2 linked regions of the Caldimonas brevitalea genome follow. The protein of the gene in region 1 binds, or shares a complex with, the protein of each later gene. Links are inferred from orthologs where the notes say so. Each region holds a gene or a part of one and is shown on either strand. Other genes may lie near its edges. The genes, in order: AAW51_RS14475 and AAW51_RS06730.

Region 1 (10,697 bases):
TCGTCGCGGTGGTGGGGTGGAACGTCGCGGGGCCGATGGGGGCTGCGGTGACGATGTTCGGCATCATGTTGCCGTCGACCACCCTCGCGCTGTGGGCGACCCGCTGGCGCAACCAGCGGCGTGAGGCGCGCGGCGTGCGTGCCTTCAGCGCGGGCATGGCGCCGATCACCGTGGGCCTGGTGCTGGCGACTGCGTGGCTGCTGGCGGAGCCGACCCGCGAGCAGCCGGTGGGATGGGCCTTGATGCTGTTGACCGTCGTGGTGATGCTCAAGACCCGGCTGAGCCCGATCTGGATGATCGCGGTCGGGGCCGTCGTCGGGGCGATGGGTTGGATCTAGGGCGAACCTGAGCCGGTGCCACCCATCGGGCCTCGAAGCGAGATTCAGGCTCGAGCGACGAGGGCTGCTCAGGCGAGCGCCGTGTCGAGCATCGCACCGAGCGGCACCAGCCCCGCCAGCGCCTCGTCGGATGCGGGTGCCGGGTAGCGGCCGGGGTCGAGGAAGCGCACCTCGCTGCGGCCGTCCGCCAGCGGCACGATCACGAGGCTCAAGGGTGCGTCGATCGAAGCTCCCGATTCGCCGACCAGCACCGGTGTCACCCCTTCGCGCAGCCCCAGCACCAGCGCCGTGGACCCCGGGGCGCCAGCGCCCGGCGCGCTGACCCGGGCGAACACCGCATAACCGCTGCCCGTCGCCGCCGACTCGATCTTGCGCAGCGTTTCGTCCGCGTCGTACTTGCTGTGTTTCGCCGTCTGCGGCCGCTCGGACGGGCGCCTAGCGAAATCGGCGTTGACCGCCGCCATCACCACGGCAAGACATCCCGTCATCCAGAAGCGCGACTTCTTGCTCATGGGCACTCTCCGACGCTGAAGGCGTTGAAAACGAAGATGGACCGCGCGGGTGTCGGTTTCAAGCGCCTCCGTGTAAAGCTGTGTGTATTGGTTACCCAGGTTAACCCCAGTATCCAGAGCAGAGAACATCGGAGCCACGACCCAGCTCAGGGGCGCGACGCCACGAAGGCATCACGGGCCCGCACCGCGGTGTCGGGGAAGTCGCTGAACACCCCGTCCAGTCCCAGGCTGAAGAACTGCCGGTACTCCTGTCCGGGATCGTTGCCGTAACTGCCTGCCAAACGTTTGGCTTCATTGCGGAAGGTGTACGCGTGCACCACCAGCCCGCGCGCATGTGCGGCCTTCACGATGCTGTCGTCCGGCACGGCCTCGAAGTCCGCTTCGTTGACCACACCATCGCCGTTGACATCGATGCGCTGGCCGTTCTCGTCCAGCTTGGCGCGCACCTTGACGAGATAGCGCTTCCACGGGCCGATGCCGTCGGCATAGGTCTTGACTTCGTCCAGTCCGCGCTCCGTCAGCAGGTAGGCGTAGGTGTCGGCCGGACCCTTGCGGCCGGCCGCGGTCCAGTCATAGGGGCGGTCGTAGGGCGCGGTCAGGTCCATCTCGCCGGTGTCGGGGTTCTGGTCGTTCGCGTCCACCAGCTGCACCAGCTTGACCTGCGTCTTTTGCCGCAGCGCCTTCAGGTTGGCCTGCTCGAACGATTGGATGAACACCGGCGCGTCGGCGCGGTTCCAGCCGGCATCGGTCAAGGCCTTCAGCAGCTTGTCTTCGAGCGGCAGCCCGAGCGCCTGGTGATAAGTCGGGTGTTTGGTCTCGGGGTACACGCCGATCGTGCGGCCTGTCTCGCGGCCCTTGTCCTGGGCCAGCTTCAGCACCTCTTCGAAGGTGGGGATCTGGAACTGACCGTTGTAGCGCTGATCGCGATCGGCCATCGGCTGCTTCGCGCGCAGCGTGCGGATCTCGTCGAGCGTGAAGTCGGACGCGAAATAGCCTTCCTCTTCGACGCCGTCGACGACACGCTTGCGCTTGCGATCGGCGAACTCAGGGCGGCTGGCGACGTCGGTGGTCGCAGTGATGTTGGGCTCGTGGCGGGCAATCAACCTGCCGTCGCGCGTCGACACGAGGTCGGGTTCGATGTAGTCCGCGCCCATCTCGATGGCACGCGCATACGCTTCGAGCGTGTGCTCCGGCAGGTAGCCGCTGGCACCCCGGTGGCCGATCACGAGCGGGCGCGAGGCGGCCGGCTGCTCCGGCAGGGGCTGGTTGCCGCCCTCGCCGGCGTTGTCGTCGTCACCGCCGCCGCAGGCGGCGAGTGCGACGGCGGCGACCAGCGAGACGATCTGCAGCTTCGACTTGAACACCATGGTTCCTCGTTCTGGTGAGAAACCGGCAGTGTGGCGCGCTGGCGTGACAGCGGTTTGACGTGAGGCGCGTCGTGCCGTATCAGCGCGGGCTTTCGTAGAACACGTAGTTGGTGGCGAAGTCGCCGATCTCGAAGTACACCCGCTTCTCGCCGTCGTCGACCTGCCCGTTGAGGTTTTCGTCCAGCACGCCGTAGCCGAACCGGTACGACCTCGGCACGTTGTCGGTGGTGCCCATCGCGGTGCTCATCTTGTCGATCTTCAGGAAACGACGGACCAGTTTGTCACCGGCATAGACCTCGAGTACACCGTTGGTCCCGGTCCAGTTCTGAATGTCGCGGCGCCACTGGTTCTGCTGCTCCTGGGTGCAGCCGGCGAGCGCGATCAGCGTCACCAGGCTCGCCACGGTGGTACGGTGCTTCATCATTGTTCGCCTCCTCACTCCTGCTTGGTGCCGAAGATCTTGTCGCCCGCATCGCCCAGCCCCGGGATGATGTAGCCGTTCTCGTTCAGATGATGATCCACCGCGGCGGTCCAGCAGCGCACCTCGGGGTGCGCCCGGTCGAGGGCCTGCACCCCCTCGGGCGCGGCCACCAGCACCAGCGCGCGGATGTCCTGGCAGCCCTTGCGTTTGAGCAGGTCGACCGTCGCAATCATCGAGCCCGCGGTGGCGAGCATCGGGTCGATGATGAGCGCGGTGCGCGCCGCGAGATCACCGACGAAGTTCTCGAAATAGTGCTCGGGCTGCAGCGTGTCGTGGTTACGCGACAACCCGACCACGCTGATCTTGGCGTTGGGGATCATGTCGAGCACGCCGTCGAGCATGCCCAGGCCGGCGCGCAGGATGGGGACCACCGTGACCTTCTTGCCGCGGATCTGGTCGACCTCGGTCGGCCCGCTCCAGCACTCGATGGTGGTCTTCTCGAGCGGAAAGTCGGCGGTGGCCTCGTAGGCCAGCAGACGCGCCACCTCGGCCGTCAGCTCCCGGAACTTCTTGGTCGAGATGTCGACCTCGCGCATCAGACCGACTTTGTGTTTGACGAGGGGGTGCTTGACTTCGATGACGGGCATGGTGGTGTGCTGCGCCGCCGCGGCAGCGCCAGCGTCGATGGGACAGACAGAGATGGCAGTGTAGCGGGCCGGCCCGACGGGCACCGAGCGCCCTCGCTGCCCGAGCGGCTCAGGTCAACAGCAGGGGCAAGCCGTGTGCGGCCGTGTCGCGCAGCACCAGATGGGCGGTGTCGTCCAGTTCGCTGGGCTGCGGGTTCAGCACCACCACCTTGGCGCCCGCCTGCCGGGCCAACAGCGGCAAGCCGGCCGCTGGGTAGACGGCGCCCGAGGTCCCGACCACCAGCATCACGTCGCAGTCGTTCGCCGCATCTTCGGCCGCCTGCAACGCCTGCCCCGGCAGGGCCTCGCCGAACCAGACCACGCCGGGCCGCACCCGGTTGCCGCAGGTCTCGCAATGCGGCGGCCGCCCGGGCGTCGCGGTGCTCGTGTCGCAGGGCGGCTGGCCGCCTTTCCAGCGTGGGCAGGGGTCGAGCCAGCGGTCGACGAACAGGCCGCCATGGAGGCACACCACGTCATCGCTGCCGGCACGCTGGTGCAGATCATCGACGTTCTGCGTGATCAGCGTCATGCGCCCGGGATGTCGCCGCTGCCACTCGGCCAGTGCCACATGCCCGCCATTCGGCTGTGCCTGGGCCACGCCTTCACGACGGGAGGCATACCAGTCCCAGACCAGTTGCGGGTCGGCGCGGTAGCCGGCTTCGGTGGCCAACTGCTGTGGATCGAACCGAGCCCACATCCCGCCCAGCGCGTCCCGGAAGGTGGGCACGCCGCTTTCCGCGGACATGCCGGCACCGGTCGACACGCACAAGCGCCGCGCCTGCGCGATCCACTCGCGGGCGGTGTCGAGGTCAGCGTTCGTGATCGTCATGGCCTCAGCCGCGCTGGCGCAGCGCTTCGTAGAGACAGATGCCACTGGCCACCGAGACGTTGAGGCTCTCGACGGCGCCACGCATCGGCAGCTGCACCAGCTCGTCGCAGGTCTTGCGCGTCAGCTGCCGCATGCCGGTGCCCTCGGCACCCAAAACCAACGCCAGCGGCCCCTTCAGCTCGACTTCATACAAAGTCTTGGGCGCATCGTCGGAGGTGCCGACCACCCAGATGTTGCGCTCCTTCAGCTCGTTGAGCGTGCGCGCGAGGTTGGTCACCATGAAGTACGGCATCGTCTCGGCTGCACCGCTGGCGACCTTGGCGACGGTCGCGTTGATGCCGGCCGCATGATCCTTCGGCGCAATCACAGCATGTGCGCCCGCGCCGTCGGCCACCCGCAGGCAGGCGCCGAGGTTGTGCGGGTCGGTCACGCCGTCGAGCACCAGCAACAAAGGCGGCTCGGTCACGGCGTCGAGCAAGTCGTCGAGCGACTTGATGTGCGGCACCGGCTCGACCTTGGCGACCACCCCCTGGTGGCGCTGGCTGCCGCACAGCTTGTGCAAACGCTCGTCGTCGCTCTCCACCAGCCGCACGCCCGCCTCCTCGGCCCGGGCGGCGAACTGGCGCATGCGCTGGTCGCGCCGCGAGGCATCGACGTAGACCTCGTGGATGGTCTGGGGCGCCGTCTTCAGGCGCACGGTCACGGCGTGAAAGCCGAACAAAATCTTGGCGGTCATTGAGTAAGCTCCGGGCTGCGCACCGTGGTGCGAGCACCTTCGGTCATGCCGCGATGGTAGCCGCGACCCGGCCGGCCTCGATGCGGATCTGCCGGTCGCAGCGGCCGGCGATGCCGCGGTCGTGTGTCACCAGCACCAGGGTGGTGCCGCGCTCGCGGTTCAGGTCGAACATCAGCTCCATCACCTTTTCGCCGGTCGCGAAGTCGAGGCTGCCGGTGGGCTCGTCGGCCAGCAACACGGCCGGCTCGACCACAAACGCCCGGGCCAGCGCCACCCGTTGCTGCTCGCCGCCCGACAGCACCCGCGGGTAGTGACCCAGGCGCTCGCCCAGGCCGACCCGCCGCAACATCTCGGTGGCGGCCTTGCGCGCGTCGCTGCGGCCTTGCAGTTCGAGCGGCAGCATCACGTTTTCCAGCGCGGTGAGGTTGCCCATCAGCTGGAAGCTCTGGAACACGAAGCCCACCTTGGCGGCGCGCAGCGCGGCCCGGGCGTCTTCGTCGACGCTGAACAAGTCGCGTCCGGCCAGCCGCACGGTGCCTCGGGTGGGCGTGTCGAGGCCGGCGATGATGCCCAGCAGCGTGGACTTGCCCGAGCCGGAGGCGCCGACGATGGCGACCGACTCCCTCGGCGCCAGCGAGAAATCGATCTCGTGCAGAATCGTCAGCACGCCCGAGGAATCGTGCACCTGTTTGGTGACACGATCCACAACGATGATGGGTTCACTCATGGTGTTGGAAAGCAGAAGACGTCGCGACTGTATCGCGCTTGCCCTCGCCTGCGCGGCGCTGGGACATCTCCCGGCCCGCGCGGCCGGCAGCGCACCGGCCAAGATCCTCGTCGTGGGCGACAGCCTGTCGGCCGAGTACGGACTGAAGCGCGGCACCGGCTGGGTGGCCTTGCTGACGCAACGCCTGAGCGCGCAAAAAGTGCCGGCAACGGTGATCAACGCCAGTATCAGCGGCGACACCACCTCCGGCGGGCGCTCGCGTTTGCCGGCCTTGCTGAAGCAGCATCGGCCCTCGCATGTGGTGATCGAGCTGGGCGGCAACGACGCGCTGCGCGGCTTGCCGATCCAGATGTCCGAGGCCAACCTGCGCGCCATGACCGAGGCGGCGCAAGCCGCCGGCGCCAAGGTGCTGATCGTCGGCATCCAGCTGCCGCCCAACTACGGCAAGGCCTACGGTGCCAGCTTTGCCGCCATCTTCGAGAAAGTGGCCGAGGAGCGCCGCGCGGCCCTGGTGCCGTTTTTCCTGAAAGGCGTCGCCGACATCCCTGAACCACTGGCGATGTTCCAGGACGACCGCATCCACCCGAACGAAAAGGCGCAGGTTGTCATGCTGGACAACGTTTGGCCCGCCTTGAAGGCGTTGCTCGGCGGGCGTTGAGCCCCGCGACATCACCCGGGGGCGGCGGGCGGCAACGATGCCGCCCCCGCAGCGACCGGGCTCACCCCATGTGCAGCCCGCCGTTGATCGAGAAATCGGCCCCGGTCGCGAAACCGGCCTCTTCCGACGCCACCCACGACACGATGGAGGCAATCTCGTCGGGTGTACCCAGGCGCTTGACCGGGATGGTCGCGACGATCTTGTCGAGCACGTCGGGCTTGATCGCGCGCACCATGTCGGTCCCGATATAGCCCGGGCTGACGGTGTTCACCGTCACGCCCTTGCTCGCCAGTTCCTGCGCCAATGCCATCGTGAAGCCGTGCATGCCCGCCTTGGCCGCCGAGTAGTTGGTCTGGCCGGCCTGGCCCTTCTCGCCGTTCACCGACGAGATCTGGATGATGCGGCCCCAGCCCTTTTCGACCATGTCGCCGACCACCTGCTTGGTGACGTTGAACATGCTGTTCAGGTTGGTGTCGATCACCGCGTCCCAGTCTTCGCGGCTCATCTTCAGGAACATGCGGTCACGCGTGATGCCGGCATTGTTGACCAGCACGTCGATGACCCCATGCTCGGTCTTCGCCTTGGTGAAGGCGGCGACGGTCGAGTCCCAGTCGGCGACATTGCCGACCGAGGCATAGAAGGTGTAGCCCAGTTCCTTCTGCTGATCCAGCCACTTCACATAGTCGCGGCTCGGCCCGCAGCCGGCGATCACCTTGAAGCCATCGCGCGCCAGGCGCTGGCAGATCGAGGTGCCGATACCGCCCATGCCGCCCGTGACGTACGCAATTTTCTGAGTCATGTTCTGCTCCTACTTGAGTTCGTCGTGCCGCCATGGAGCGTCGTGGTAAACAGCGGCGGGGTCCAGCGGTGTTCACCCTCCCCTCCGGCGGCGGAGAAGGAAACTCAGCGCTCGACCGTCAACGCAACACCCATGCCGCCGCCGATGCACAACGAAGCAATGCCTTTGCGGGCGTCGCGCTTCTGCATCTCGTGCAGCAGCGTCACCAGGATGCGACAGCCGGACGCGCCGATCGGGTGGCCAATCGCGATGGCGCCCCCGTTCACGTTGACCTTGCTGGTGTCCCAGCCCATTTCCTTGTGCACCGCGCAGGCCTGCGCCGCAAAGGCTTCGTTGATCTCGAGCAGGTCGAGATCGGCGGGCTTCCAGCCCGCGCGCTCGAGCGCCTTGCGCGACGCCGGCACCGGGCCCATGCCCATGTAGGCCGGATCGAGCCCGGCGCTGGCATAGGAGGCAATCCGGGCCAGCGGCTTCAAGCCCAGTGATTGCGCCTTGGCCGCGCTCATCACCACCACCGCGGCCGCACCGTCGTTGATGCCGGACGCATTGCCGGCCGTCACCGTGCCTGCCTTGTCGAACGCCGCGCGCAAGCCGCCCAGCGCCTCGGCATTGGTCTTGCGATTGATGAACTCGTCGGCGGCGAACACCACCGGGTCGCCCTTTTTCTGCGGGATCGAGACCGGCACGATCTCGTCCTTGAAGCGGCCTGACTCCTGAGCCGCCGCCGCCTTCTGCTGCGACGCCAGGGCCAGCTCGTCTTGCGCCTGGCGTGTGATGTCGTATTGCTTGGCGACGTTCTCGGCGGTGATGCCCATGTGGTACTGGTTGTACACGTCCCACAGGCCGTCGGTGATCATCGAGTCCGTCATCTTCCAGTCGCCCATGCGCTGGCCGTCGCGCGAGCCGAGCAGGACGTGCGGCGCCAGGCTCATGTTTTCCTGGCCGCCGGCGACGACGATCTCGGCGTCGCCGTCGCGGATCGCCTGCACGGCGAGCATCACGGCCTTCAGGCCCGAACCACACACCTTGTTGATGGTCATCGCCGGCACGCTGTTCGGCAAGCCGGCCTTGATCACCGCTTGCCGGGCTGGGTTCTGGCCCACGCCGGCGGTCAGCACCTGGCCCATGATCACCTCGCTGACCTGATCGCCCTGCAGCCCGGCGCGCTTGAGCACCTCGGCGATGACGATGGCGCCCAGCTCTGCCGCCGGGGTCTTGGACAGCGTGCCTCCAAACTTGCCGACCGCGGTGCGCGCGGCGGACACGATGACGATGTCAGTCATGGTCGACTCCTTCTGTACGGGTTGTCTTGAAATGTGGATGGTAGAGATCAGGCCTTCTGCTTCACGTAGCGTCCGGGCGCCGCTTCGATGGGCGGATGGCGGGCGCTGCCGGGGGCTTTCGGTGCGGGTACACGGCGGCCGGCCTGCGGCTCGAGCCAGGCGCTCCATTCGGGCCACCAGCTGCCGGGATGTTCGGTCGCGCCTGCAAGCCAGTCCGCCGCTTCGGCAGGCAAGGCCGCGTTGGTCCAGTAACTGCGCTTTTTCTTGCCCGGCGGGTTGATGACCCCGGCGATGTGGCCGGAGGCGCCCAGAACGAAGCGCTTGTCGCCGCTCAGGAGCGGCACCGAAGCATAGGCGCCGTCCCACGGCACGATGTGATCTTCGCGCGAACCGTAGATGAAGGCCGGCGCGTCGATACGCCCGAAGTCCAGCGGCGCGCCGCAGACCGTCAAGGCACCGGGCTCCTTGAGCTTGTTCTCGAGATAGGCGTTGCGCAAGTACCAGCAGTACATCGGGCCCGGCAAATTGGTGCTGTCGGAGTTCCAGTACAACAGGTCGAACGGGGGTGGCGTCTGCCCTTTCAGGTAGTTGCCGACCACATAGTTCCACACCAGGTCGTTGGGCCTGAGAAACGAGAAAGTGGCCGCCAGTTCCTGCCCGCGCAGCAAGCCGCCGCCCGCCGGGCTTTGCGCGCCGATGCTCATCTCGCGCAGGTGCACCGCCGCTTCGTCGACGAACACGTCGAGCACGCCGGTGTTGCGGAAATCGAGGAATGCGGTCAGCAAGGTGACGCTGCTGGCCGGCTTCTCACCGCGTGCCGCCAGGACCGACAGCGCCGAGGCGAGGAGCGTGCCACCGACGCAGAAGCCCAGCGTGTTGAGCTTGGGGCTGCCGCTGATCTCCTGCACCAGCTGGATCGCGCGGATGCAGGCGTCTTCGACGTAGTCGTCCCAGTCCAGCCGGCCCATGCTGTCGTCGGCGTTGCGCCAGCTCACCATGAACACCCGCAGCCCCTGCTCGACGGCATAACGCGCCAGCGAGTTCTCTGGCTGCAGGTCGAGGATGTAGAACTTGTTGATGCAGGGCGGGACGATCAGCAGCGGATGCTCGTAGACCTCGGCCGTGAGGGGTTTGTATTCGATCAGCTGGAACAGATGGTTTTCGAACACCACGCTGCCCTCGGTCGTGGCGACGTTGCGCCCGACCTCGAACTGGCTCTCGTCGGTCTGCGACATGTGGCCCTGCTTCAAGTCCCGCAGCAGGTGTTGCAGCCCTTGCGCGATGCTCTCGCCGCCGGTCTCCAGGGCGCGCCGCTGCACCTCGGGGTTGAGCGCGAGGAAATTGCTCGGCGACGACGCGTCGATCCATTGCTGCACCGAAAAGCGGATGCGTTGGCGCGTCTTCTCGTCGGCCTCGAAGCTTTCGGCCATCTTCAGCAAGGTGCGCGCATTCAACAAATACATCGCCGCAAGAAAGCCGGCGCTGCGGTTGCCCGACCACTCCGGCGCGGCGAAGCGGCGGTCGGGCAGCGGCAGGGGCTGCGCCTTCGGATCGAGAATGCTGTTCCAGATCTGCGCGGCCTCTTTCAGGTACTCGGCCTGCAAGGCCGACCAGGCCTGCAGCGGCAGGTTCAACGGGCCGAACGACGCGGCGAGCGCAGCCGCTGCTTCGGGTGGGATAGGTGGTGGGGCCGGGGGTGATGCGCTCGCCGACGCGCCCGGGGTGGCGGACTGTGGCGCAGCATGGGGCCGCGCAGCGGCGGTGGTGTCCTCGGTCGCTACGGCGGCAGGAGCTGGCGAGGGAGCCGCCTTGACAGCGGCCGCCGGGGCCTTCGGCGCGCGAGCACGCGCGGGCGCGCGCGGCGCTGCAGCCGATTCGGCACCTGCCTTTTGCCGCTTAGAAGACCCTGTGCTTCCACCTTGCTTCATCGTCACCTCGAAACCCTGACCACCGGCAGCGCGGCCGCGCTGCCGATTTGCTTGTTTGTACACCGTGGCTGCCGGCGTATGAACCGTGCGGCCATAATCCTCTCGCCTCCTCGAGGCGTGTCAACCGGGCATGTCAGCCCTTGCAGGTCCCTGAACTGATCCTGAACTGATGTATCTCATCGCGATCACCTGGCTGTACGTTGCCCTGATGATGGCCGTCGCCGAGGCGACCAACTCGCAGGGGACCGTCCTCGGCGCCATCTTCACCTTCCTGCTCTACGGGCTCGGGCCGGTGGCGCTGGTGGTGTATCTGCTCGGCACGCCACGCCGCAAGGCGCTCCGCCGCGCGCGGGAGTCGCAGGGCAAAGCGGCGAATGCCGCATCAGCCGCCGTCACGAACACACCAGACGGCG
Region 2 (10,878 bases), 1.8 Mb from region 1 along the record:
TGTCATCGCCGGCAAGGTCACCAAGACCAACACGCTCGGCGTGGTGGCGTCCATTCCCATCCCCGAGGTGATCCGCAACATCAACTCGTTCACGCTGGGCGCGCAGTCGGTCAACCCGCAGATCAAGACCCGCGTGGTGTGGGTCAACAAGTGGTTCGACCCGCCCAAGGAAGGCGAGGCCGCGCAGTCGCTGATCAACCAGGGCGCCGACGTGCTGATGCAGAACACCGACTCGTCCGCGGTGCTGCAGACCGCCGAGAAGGCCGGCAAGTTCGGCTTCGGCTGGGATTCCGACATGAGCTCGTTCGGCCCCAACGCCCACCTGGGCTCGGCCATCATCAACTGGGGCCCCTATTACAAGAAGGTGGTCAACGAAGTCCTCAACAACAGCTGGCAGACGCAGGCCACCTGGTGGGGCGTCAAGGAAGGCGCGATCGACCTGGTGTCGGTCTCCGACAAGGTGCCGGCCGACGCCCGGGAAGCGGTCGAGAAGGTCAAGGCCGGCCTGAAGGACGGCAGCTTCTCGATCTGGAAGGGTCCGATCGCCGACCAGTCCGGCAAGGAAGTGCTGGCGCAGGGCGCCGTGGCCGACGACAAATTCCTGCACGGCATCAACTGGTACGTGAAGGGCGTCGAAGGCAAGCTGCCGTCGGCGAAGTAAACCGCGCTGTCCGAGCAGGCCGCCCCGCGACGTGCCGGGCGGCCTTTTTTTCATGTTGCATGGCGCTGCCTGGCACCCGACGGCAGCGCCCCCTTCAGGCCTTGACCCCACCCGGAGCGAGCTGTCGATGAAGAAGACCTTTCCCCACATCCCCCGCGAACGCCTGCCGGCCTTGCTGGCCGCGATGCCCAAGGCCGAGCTGCACATCCACATCGAAGGCTCGCTCGAGCCCGAGCTGATCTTCGAGCTGGCGAAGCGCAATGGTGTGGCGCTCGCCTACCCGAGCGTCGAGGCGCTGCGCGCCGCCTACGCCTTCACCGACCTGCAGAGTTTTCTCGACATCTATTACGCCGGCGCCAGCGTGCTGCTGACCGAGGACGACTTCCACGACATGGCGTGGGCCTATCTGCGGCGGGCGGCGGCCGAGAATGTGCTGCATACCGAGATCTTCTTCGACCCCCAGACCCACACCGCGCGTGGCGTGCCGATGGAGGCCGTCATCCACGGCTTGAAACGCGCGGCCGACCGGGCCGGCGCCGAGCTGGGAGTAAGTGCGCAGTTGATCCTGTGCTTCCTGCGCCACCTGAGCGAGGACGACGCGCTGCAGACGCTGGAGCAGGCCTTGCCCTTGCGCGAGCACTTCATCGGCGCCGGGCTCGATTCGAGCGAGCGCGGCCATCCGCCGGAGAAGTTCGCGCGCGTGTTTGCGCGTTGCCGCGAACTGGGGCTGCGGCTGGTGGCGCATGCCGGTGAAGAGGGCCCGCCCGAATACATCTGGAACGCGCTCGACGTGCTCAAGGTCGAGCGCATCGACCACGGCGTGCGCTGCCTGGGAGACCCGGCGCTGGTGCAGCGCCTGGCGCGGGAGCACATCCCGCTGACGGTGTGCCCGCTGTCGAATGTGAAGCTGTGCGTGTTCGACCAGCTGGGTGCGCACAATCTGGGAGAATTGCTGTCCGCCGGACTGGCCGCCACCGTCAATTCCGACGACCCGGCCTATTTCGGCGGCTACCTCAACCAGAACTACCTCGAGACCTTCGCGGCCTTGCCGCTCGACGCGGGCCACGCCTACACGCTGGCCCGCAACAGTTTCGAGGCGAGCTTCGCCGACCAGGCCGACAAGGCGCGCTGGATCGAGCGGCTCGACGCCACCTTCGAGCAATTCCGGTAGACGTAGCCACGCCACGAGAGAGCAGGCCGCCGCGCCCCAGGCGGCCTGCGTCGACCCACGGGGCCATGTAGAGGACCACCATGTTCAAAAACCTCAGGCACGCCGTGAAGGGGCTGTGCCTTGCGGCCGCGCTGAGCGTCGGCCTCATCCCTGTGGCGCCTGCGGCGCCTGCGGCGTCGGCCCAGGGCAACGCCAAGCCGCCGCTCAAGGTCGGCTTCGTGTTCGTGAGCCCGGTCGGCGAGGCCGGCTGGAGTTACCAGCACAACCATGGCCGGCTGGAGATGGAGCAGCGTCTCGCCGGCCGGGTGGCCACCACGATGGTCGAGAACGTCGCCGAAGGCCCCGAGTCCGAGCGTGTGATCCGCGACCTGGCGCAGCAGGGCCACGGGCTGATCTTCACCACCAGCTTCGGCTACATGGACCCGACACTGAAGGTGGCGGCCGAGTTCCCGCGCGTGACCTTCGAGCACATGGGCGGCTACAAATGGGCCCCCAACGTCGCCACCTACAACGCGCGCTTCTACGAGGGCCGCTACCTGGCCGGCATCGTTGCCGGCCGCATGAGCAAGCGGGGCACGGCCGGCTATGTCGCCGGTTTCCCGGTGCCGGAGGTGGTGCAGGGGATCAACGCCTTCACGTTGGGCATGCGGTCGGTGAACCCCAAGGCCCGGGTGCGGGTGGTGTGGCTCAACAACTGGTTCGACCCCGCACGCGAGCGCGACGCGGCCTTGACGTTGATCCGCCAGGGGGCGGACGTGATCACGCACCACAGCGCGTCGCCGGCGGCGGTGCAGGCGGCCGAGGAGCAGGGCGTGATGAGCATTCCGTACCACAGCGACATGCGGCAGCACGCGCCCCGGGGGCAGCTGACGGCGGTCACCCACCATTGGGGCGACTTCTACACCCGCATCGCACAAGACGTCCTCGATGGCCGCTGGGCGGCCCGACCCGCCTGGGGCGGCCTGAAGGACGGCATGGTGCGACTGGCGCCCTTCAGCCGGCGGGTGCCGGCCGATACGGTCAAGCTGGTGCAGGCCCGTGCGGCAGCGATCTCGTCGGGCGCCTTCCACCCCTTCTCGGGCCGCATCGTCGACAACCAGGGCCGCCAGCGGCAGGCCGCGGGAGTGCTCGATGAAGCGGGCATCGCGACGATGGACTATTACGTCGAGGGTGTGGTGGGTTCCTTCCCCCGCCAGCCCTGACGGACGCGCCCGCCTCAGCCGAGTTCGAGCGCCTCGTGCAGGCGGGCCGCATGCGGCCCGAAGGCATAGGCGTCCATGCCCAGCGCGCCGAGGGTCACCGCGTCGTGCAGGCGCACCGGCGCATGGGCTCGGCCGCCGGCACCGGCCGGGACATAAAAGGGCAGCCAGTGCTCGTCGGTCGGGTGCATCAGCGCCGCGTGCGGCGCTTGCCGGCGGTAGTCGAACAAGGCGTCCCAGTCGCGCGCCTGGCCCCGCTCGTACACCCAGTGCCGGAACGCCGCCGATTCGGGCCGCTCGGGCCCGCCTTCTCCGGCACCCCACGACAGCAGGCGCAGGTTGTGCGTGATGCTGCCGGTGCCGAGCACCAGCACGCCCGTCTCGGCCAGCGGCGCCAGGGCCGCGCCGATCGCGAACTGCGCGTCGGGCGCGGCGTCGGCCACCAGAGACAGCGGCAAGACCGGCACCTCGGGCTCGGGCCACAGGTGCATCAGCGCGGTCCAGATGCCGTGGTCGAGGCCGCCGGCGTCCTGCACCTCCACGCCGACACCGGCCGCGGTCAGGCAGCGTGCGACCTCCGCCGCCAGCGCCGGGGCACCGGGGGCGTCGTAGCGCAGCCGGTAGAGCGCGTCGGAGAAACCGCCGAAGTCGTGCACCGTGTGGTGCCGGGGCGCTGCCAGCAACACCGGCCGGCGTGCCGCGGTGTGGGCCGACACGGCGAGGATCGCGCGCGGGCAGCCGAAACTGGCGTCGAGCGTGCGGCCGAGCCGTGTAAAGAAGGCGCCGGTCGCGCCGGGTTCGAGCGCGATCATCGGCGAGCCGTGCGAGACGAACAACGGGGGGAGGGTGTGGGCGGTCGACATGGTGCAACCATTGCAGCACGCAGGGCCGCACGCGCCATTGCAGCGTCTTGAACGCAGCGTTCAAACGCCCGTGGCGCCGGCCTCGCCACGCCGGGCAGGCCGCAAAGCCCCGGCCCTGGCGGCCGGCGCGTGCATGCGCTACCGTGGGCCCCTGTTGCGATTCCGTACGCCGTCCCCTTCATGTTCACTCCGTCGACCCTCCTGCTCGCCTGGCGTCAGACGCTGCGCGACTTCCGCAGCGGCGAGCTGCGCCTGCTGATCGTGGCCGTGATGCTGGCGGTCGCCGCCTTGACCGCGGTGGGCTTTTTTGCCGACCGGCTGAAGACCGGGCTGGCGCGCGACGCCGGCCAGCTGTTGGGCGGCGACGCGCTGGTGGCCACCGATACACCCACCCCGGCGGCCTTCGTCGAACGGGCGCGCCAGCAGCGGCTCGACACCGCCCACTCGGTGTCTTTCCCCAGCATGGCGCGCGCGCCGGACGAGCGCGGCGGTGCCAGCCGGCTGGTGGCGGTCAAGGCGGTCAGCGCGGGCTATCCGTTGCGCGGGCGGCTGGAAGTGGCCGATGCGGTGGGGGCCGCCGCCCAGGCGGTGCGCAACGGCCCGGCGCGCGGCACCGTGTGGGTCGATGCCGGCGTGCTCGACGCCTTGCAGCTGCGGCTGGGTGACCCCTTGCTGCTGGGCGACGCCCGCTTGCGCATCGCCAAGGTGATCCTGATCGAACCTGACCGTGGCGCCGGGTTCATGAGCTTTTCGCCGCGCGTGATGCTGCACCAGGACGACCTGCCAGCGACGGGCTTGATCCAGCCGGCCAGCCGCGTCACCTATCGTTTGGCCGTGGCGGCGCGCGACGGCGGGCGGCGCGGCGACGTCCAGGCTTTCGTCCAGTGGGCCGAAGCCGAGATCAAGACCGGCAAGCTGCGCGGCGTGCGCGTCGAGTCGCTCGAATCGGGCCGCCCGGAAATGCGCCAAACGCTCGACCGTGCCGAGAAATTCCTCAACCTGGTGGCGCTGCTGGCCGCGCTGCTCGCCGCGGTGGCCGTGGCCATCGCCTCGCGCGACTTCGCCAACCGACACCTCGACGAATGCGCGATGCTGCGGGTGCTCGGCCAGGCGCAGCGCACCATCGCCGCCAGCTACGCGCTCGAATTCTTCGCGGTGGGCCTGTTCGCCAGCGCCCTGGGCATTGCGCTCGGCTATGCGGTCCACCACGGTTTTGTGGTGCTGTTCGCCGGCCTGGTCGAAACCGCCTTGCCGCCGCCCGGCGTCTGGCCGGCCTTGTTCGGGCTGGGGGTCGGCTTGACGCTGCTGTTCGGCTTCGGTTTGCCGCCGGTGCTGCAGCTGTCGCGGGTGCCGCCGCTGCGCGTGATCCGGCGCGACGTCGGCGAACCCAAGGCCGCCTCCGTGCTGGTGCTGGCCGCGGGCGCGCTGGGCTTCGCCGGGCTGTTGCTGGCGGCTTCGTCCGACTGGCTGCTGGGCCTGATCGCGGTGGGTGGCTTTGCGGCCGCGGTGCTGGTCTTCGCGCTGCTGGCCTGGGTGGCGGTGCATGTGCTGCGCCGGGCGGTGCCCGAGGCGCGGGCGCCGCGTTGGCTGGTGCTGGCGACACGCCAGGTGTGCGCACGGCCGGCGTTTGCGGTGCTGCAGGTGTCGGCGCTGTCGGTCGGCTTGTTGGCGCTGGTGCTGCTGGTGCTGCTGCGCACCGACCTGATCGGCAGCTGGCGGGCGGCGACACCGCCCGACGCGCCGGACCGCTTCGTGATCAACATCCAGCCCGACCAGGGCGAAGACTTCCGCCGGCACTTGCAGCAGGCCGGCGTGGCCCGCTACGACTGGTATCCGATGATCCGCGGCCGGCTGGTGGCGATCAACGGGCGCGACATCTCGGCCGGCGACTTTCAGGAAGACCGCGCCAAACGCCTGGTGGACCGCGAGTTCAACCTCAGCCATGCGGCCGAGATGCCGCCGCACAACGAACTCGCTGGCGGCCGCTGGGTGCCCGAGGAGGCCGACGGCCTGAGCGTGGAAGCCGGCCTGGCCGAGACGCTGGGCCTGAAACTCGGCGACCGGCTGCGCTTCGACATCGCCGGCCACCTCAGCGAGGCGCGCATCACCAGCTTGCGCACCGTCGACTGGGCGTCGATGCGCGTCAACTTTTTCGTGATGTTCCCGCAGGCGCAGCTGCCCGATCTGCCCTCGACCTACATCGCCGCCTTCAAGGCGCCGGCGGCGCCGGGGTTCGACGCTGCCCTGAGCCGGCAGTTTCCCAACATCACCAACGTCGACGTGTCGGCCTCGATCGGCCAGGTGCAGCGGGTGCTCGACCAGGTGATCCGGGCAGTGGAGTTTTTGTTCGGCTTCACGCTCGCCGCCGGCCTGGTGGTGCTGTTCGCGGCCGTCGTCGCCACCCGCGAGCAGCGCACCCGCGAGTTCGCCATCATGCGGGCGATGGGCGCCGGCAGTGTCCTGCTCGGGCGGGTGCAGCGTGCCGAGTTGCTCGGCGTCGGCGCGCTCGCCGGCCTGCTGGCCTCGGCCGCGGCGGTCGGCGTTGGCTGGGGCCTGGCCCGCTACGTGTTCGATTTCAGCTGGAGCGCCTCGCCGTGGGTGCCGCTTGCCGGCACCGCCGCAGGGGCCGTGCTGGCGCTGGCGGCCGGGTGGTGGGGGCTGCGCGAGGTGTTGCGCCGACCGGTGGTCGAGACGCTGCGCAAGGCGGCGGCCTGAGGGCGGCGGCCGAGCGGTTGGATCTGCGCAGCGGCCGCGTGTTTTGCGCTGCAGACCGTGCTGCAGTTGCCGATCGCCGCCCGCCCGTGCCGATATTTCCATCCGGCCCCTACAGTTATTCACCGACTGCACCGATAAGGAGCCAACGGGCGTGGCGCCTCCTGTTTTTCGTGGATGCCACCCCGGGGACCGCTGCTAGACTGCGCCGACACTTCTCCTCGATCTGATTGTGGACTTAGCGACTGCCTCCTTCCTCGTGGATCTGCGCAAGCTCCAGCTGGAGCAGGCGCTCACGTTGTTGCAGCAGGGGCGCTATCCGCTGCCGCCGCGGGTCGAAGGCAACGGCGAAGCCTGGCTGCAGGCGGTGCTCGACGGTTTGTGCGACTTGTCGCTGCGCGACGCCCTGACCGGGCTGACCAACCGCCGCCACTTCCGGGCGGTGCTCGAACGCGAGATCGACCGGGTCGCGCGCACCGGCGAATCGGCCTTGCTGTTGATCCTCGACATCGACCATTTCAAGCGCATCAACGACACCTACGGCCATGAGTCGGGCGACCAGGTGATCCAGGCCGTCGGCGTGCGGCTGAGCGACAGCGTGCGCCCGATGGACACGGTGGCGCGCTACGGCGGCGAAGAGTTCGCGATCATGTTGCCCAACTGCCAGCCGACCTTCGGCTCCGCGGTGGCCGAGCGGGTGCGCGTCGCCATCGAGGCGCAGCCGGTGAAGCTGACCTCGGGCCACGAGGTGCACATCACGGCCAGCGTCGGCGGCGCCTATGCGCCGCAGTGGGTGCGGTCGTCGGCGTCGCTCTGGATGGAGCGGGCCGATCTGCAGCTCTATTGCGCCAAGACGGAGGGGCGCAACCGGGTCTGCCTCGAGCAGGCCGCGATCAGCAGCGTCAGTGCGGAAGAAAAAGGCATGCTGTTCGGCCTCGGGGCCCACCACAGCGACGCACAGGATGCGAGCGATGAATGAAGCCATGAAGACCCCTTCCGAGGCGCGCGCTGCCAGCGGTGGCAAGAACGCCTGGGTGCTCGCGGTCACCAGCGGCAAGGGCGGTGTCGGCAAGACCTTCGTCTCGGCCAACCTGGCCGCCGGGCTGGCCAAGCGCGGCCACCGGGTGCTGGTGCTCGACGCCGACCTGGGCCTGGCCAACCTGGACGTGGTGCTCAACCTGTTCCCCAAGATCACGCTGCACGACGTGTTCACCGGCAAGGCGCAGCTCGAAGAGGCCATCCTGGTCGCGCCCGGCGGCTTCTCGGTGCTGCTGGCGGGCTCGGGCCTGGTCGAATATTCGCGTCTCACGCCCGAGGTGCGCGACAAGTTCCAGGCCGTGCTGGCCACGCTCGTGCCGCGCTACGACTATGTCGTGCTCGACACCGGCGCCGGCATCTCCGACGTCGTGCTGTATGCCGTGTCGCTGGCCGACGAGGTGCTGGTGGTGGCGACGCCCGAGCCCACCTCGATGACCGACGCCTACGCCACCATCAAGGTGCTGGCCACGCAACAACGCCGGCGCACGCTGCGGCTGGTCGTCAACCAGGTGGCCAAGCCCGGCGACGGCAAGATCATCGCGCAGCAACTGCAAAACGTGGTCGACCGGTTCGTCTCGACGCCGCAAGGCGAGAGCGTGCGGCTGTCCCTGCTGGGCGACATCCCGAGCGACCCGTCGGTGCGCGAGGCGGTGCAGCGCCGCCAGCTGTTGCTCGAAAGCTTGCCGGGCTCGGCCGCGGCACGGGCCATCCAGGCGGTGGCCGCGCGGGTCGACACGCCCGACGAACGCGGCTGACGAACGCGGCTGACCGCGGCCGCTGCCGGTCTCAGGTGCCGGCCGCTTCCTACAATCCCGGGAAAACGACTCTTGGGAGCCTGCCATGACCGCTGCTGACCGTGACGACGACTTCGGCGCCCGCTTGCGCCGCAACCGCCTGACGCGCCGCGACACGCTGTGGCTGTTCGGCGCCGCCACCTCCGGCCTGGCCTTTTTGTCGGGCTGCGCCACCTCACCGGTGACCGGCGAGAGCATCGTGGTCGGCCTCAGCGAAGCCCAGGAGCGCGAGGTCGACCAGCAGCAATCGCCGCATCAGTTCTCGCAGGACCTCGGCCGCGTGCAGGACGGCGAGGTGAACGACTATGTCGGCGAGGTCGGGCAACGCCTGCACGGCCGCTCGCACCGGCCCCAGATGCCGTATTCCTACCGCGTGCTCAACGCCAACTACGTCAATGCCTACACCTTCCCGGCCGGGGCGGTCGGCGTGACGCGCGGCATCATGACCGAGCTGCACGACGAAGCCGAGTTGGCGGCACTGCTGGGCCATGAGCTGGGCCATGTGAACGCGCGGCACGCCGCGCAGCGCCAGGGGCAGGCGATGGTGGCGCAGGCCGTGGTGACCGGCCTCAACGTCGCAGCATCGAACACGCAATGGGGCGCGCTTGCGGGGCTCGGCAGCCAGGTCGGCGCGAGCGCCTTGCTGTCCAGCTATTCGCGCGACAACGAGCGAGAAGCCGATGCGCTGGGCCAGGAGTACATGGTGCGGGCCGGCTACCCGGCCACCGGCATGACACAGCTGCACCAGATCCTGGTCGAGCAGGAGAAAGAAAGCCCGAGCCTGCTGCGTACCATGTTCTCCTCGCACCCGATGAGCAGCGAGCGGCGCGACACCGCGCGGCAGTTGGCCGAGAGCCGTTATGCGGCGAGCAGCTCGGCCGCTACCGGGCGCGAGCGCTTCATGGACCGCACGGCCGGCCTGCGCCGCATCAAACCGACCATCGACGCCTGCAAGAACGGCGAGACCGCGATGTCGCGCAAGGCGTATGCCGATGCACAAGGTGAGTTTGCCGCCGCGATCAAGCGCACGCCGCAGGATTACGCGGCCAACCTGCGCATGGCCCAATGCCTGCATGCCCAGGGCAACGCCGGCGAGGCGCGCCGCTATGCCGACGCCGCCAAGACCGTCTATCCGCAAGAGGCGCAGGCCCGCAAGCTGGCGGGCGTGCTGGCCTTGAGCGCGCGGCAGCCCGACCGGGCCTACGAAGAGCTGGAGGCGTTCGACCGCCTGCTGCCGGGCGACCCCGGCGTGACGTTTCTGAAGGGCGTGTCGCTCGAAGGCATGGGCGACCGCGAGCGAGCCGCGAAGCACTACCACCGGTACCTGACGGCGACGCGCCAGGGTGATGCCGCCGGTTATTCGGCCAACCGGCTGAAGGCCTGGGGCTATTTGAAGTGATGCAACGAGGACGGGCCGCTGCGCCCGTCGAGAGGAAAGACGTGAACGACGAATCCGACCGCCCGGGCGAGGTGAGCCCGTTTGAAGTCGTGGGCGGCGAAGCCAAGGTGCGCGAGCTGGTCGACCGCTTTTACGACCTGATGGAGCTGGAGCCGGCCTGGCGCGAACTGCGGGCGATGCACCCGACCTCGACAGAGGGCTCGCGCGACAAGCTGTTCTGGTTTTTGTGCGGCTGGCTGGGCGGGCCGCAGCACTACGTCGAGCGCTTCGGCCACCCGCGGCTGCGTGCCCGCCATCTGCCGTTTGCGATCGGCATCCGCGAGCGCGACCAGTGGCTGGCCTGCATGCAGCAAGCGATGTCGGAGGTGGGGCTGGACCCGCACCTGGCCGAGCGCTTGCAGGCGTCGTTCTTCAATACGGCCGACTGGATGCGCAACAAGGGCGGCTGAGCCGGCCGGGCCGGTCGTCAGGGCGCCGACGCGGACGCCGGCCGGCGTGCCAGGTCGTTGGACGGCCGCAGCAACACCACCAGCGCGCCGTTGCCGCCGTCGGAGGCGCGCGCCTGCACGTAGGCGATCACCTCTTCCTTTTGCACCAGCCAGCCGCGCACCTTGGTCTTGAGCACCGGCTCGCGGCCGGGTGAGCCGTTGCCCTTGCCATGGATCACGCGCACGCAGCGCAGGCCATGGCGCACCGCCTCGCGCAAGAACTCCGCCAGTTGCTCGCGCGCCTCCTCGCGGCGCAGGCCGTGCAGATCGATCTGCGCCTGGATCACCCACTCGCCGCGGCGCAGCCGGCGCACCACCTCGGGCCCCACGCCGGGCCGCCGAAACGACAGCGCGGCGTCGGTTTCCAGCAGGGTTTCGACGTCGAATTCGTCGGAGATCGCCTCGCGCAGCACCTCCTGCTCGTCGAGCCTGCGCTGGAACGGCACCGGCTCGGGCCGCTCGCGCGGCACCTCGGCCAGGCCGCGTTCCTTCAGCGCGTGGATGCGCCCGACGCTGCGCGTGAACAACTCGCGCTCGCGCCGCAAGCGCTCTT

Evidence for each region.
Region 2: the proteins of AAW51_RS14475 (region 1) and AAW51_RS06730 are in contact, whole or in part, in a cryo-EM structure (PDB 9GE8), measured with the Escherichia coli proteins. The link is inferred for Caldimonas brevitalea from one-to-one orthologs.

What each region holds. Positions count from the first base shown.
Region 1 is NZ_CP011371.1:3,362,237-3,372,933, forward strand. Bases 4,534-7,436 are described here. They hold AAW51_RS14475 (arylesterase), read left to right. Parts: upstream 4,534-5,599; coding sequence 5,600-6,274; downstream 6,275-7,436. Other genes in these bases: rlmB (23S rRNA (guanosine(2251)-2'-O)-methyltransferase RlmB), read right to left, coding at 4,534-4,889; AAW51_RS14470 (ABC transporter ATP-binding protein), read right to left, coding at 4,933-5,616; phbB (acetoacetyl-CoA reductase), read right to left, coding at 6,336-7,073; AAW51_RS14485 (acetyl-CoA C-acetyltransferase), read right to left, coding at 7,178-7,436. Outside these bases: AAW51_RS14435 (chromate transporter), read left to right, coding at 1-338; AAW51_RS14440 (hypothetical protein), read right to left, coding at 407-850; AAW51_RS14445 (glycerophosphodiester phosphodiesterase), read right to left, coding at 997-2,217; AAW51_RS14450 (hypothetical protein), read right to left, coding at 2,297-2,638; upp (uracil phosphoribosyltransferase), read right to left, coding at 2,653-3,285; AAW51_RS14460 (SIR2 family NAD-dependent protein deacylase), read right to left, coding at 3,395-4,153; more of rlmB, read right to left, coding at 4,158-4,533; more of AAW51_RS14485, read right to left, coding at 7,437-8,356; phaC (class I poly(R)-hydroxyalkanoic acid synthase), read right to left, coding at 8,404-10,290; AAW51_RS14495 (hypothetical protein), read left to right, coding at 10,454-10,697; peptidoglycan editing factor PgeF, read right to left, coding at 10,667-10,697. UniProt on the Escherichia coli protein: TesA is a multifunctional esterase that can act as a thioesterase, lysophospholipase and protease.
Region 2 is NZ_CP011371.1:1,536,574-1,547,451, forward strand. Bases 3,758-6,841 are described here. They hold AAW51_RS06730 (ABC transporter permease), read left to right. Parts: upstream 3,758-4,074; coding sequence 4,075-6,609; downstream 6,610-6,841. Other genes in these bases: AAW51_RS06725 (dioxygenase family protein), read right to left, coding at 3,758-3,894. In the rest of the region: AAW51_RS06710 (BMP family ABC transporter substrate-binding protein), read left to right, coding at 1-661; AAW51_RS06715 (adenosine deaminase), read left to right, coding at 789-1,832; AAW51_RS06720 (BMP family ABC transporter substrate-binding protein), read left to right, coding at 1,913-3,034; more of AAW51_RS06725, read right to left, coding at 3,049-3,757; AAW51_RS06735 (GGDEF domain-containing protein), read left to right, coding at 6,866-7,585; AAW51_RS06740 (MinD/ParA family protein), read left to right, coding at 7,590-8,399; AAW51_RS06745 (M48 family metalloprotease), read left to right, coding at 8,485-9,837; AAW51_RS06750 (group II truncated hemoglobin), read left to right, coding at 9,837-10,286; AAW51_RS06755 (Smr/MutS family protein), read right to left, coding at 10,304-10,878.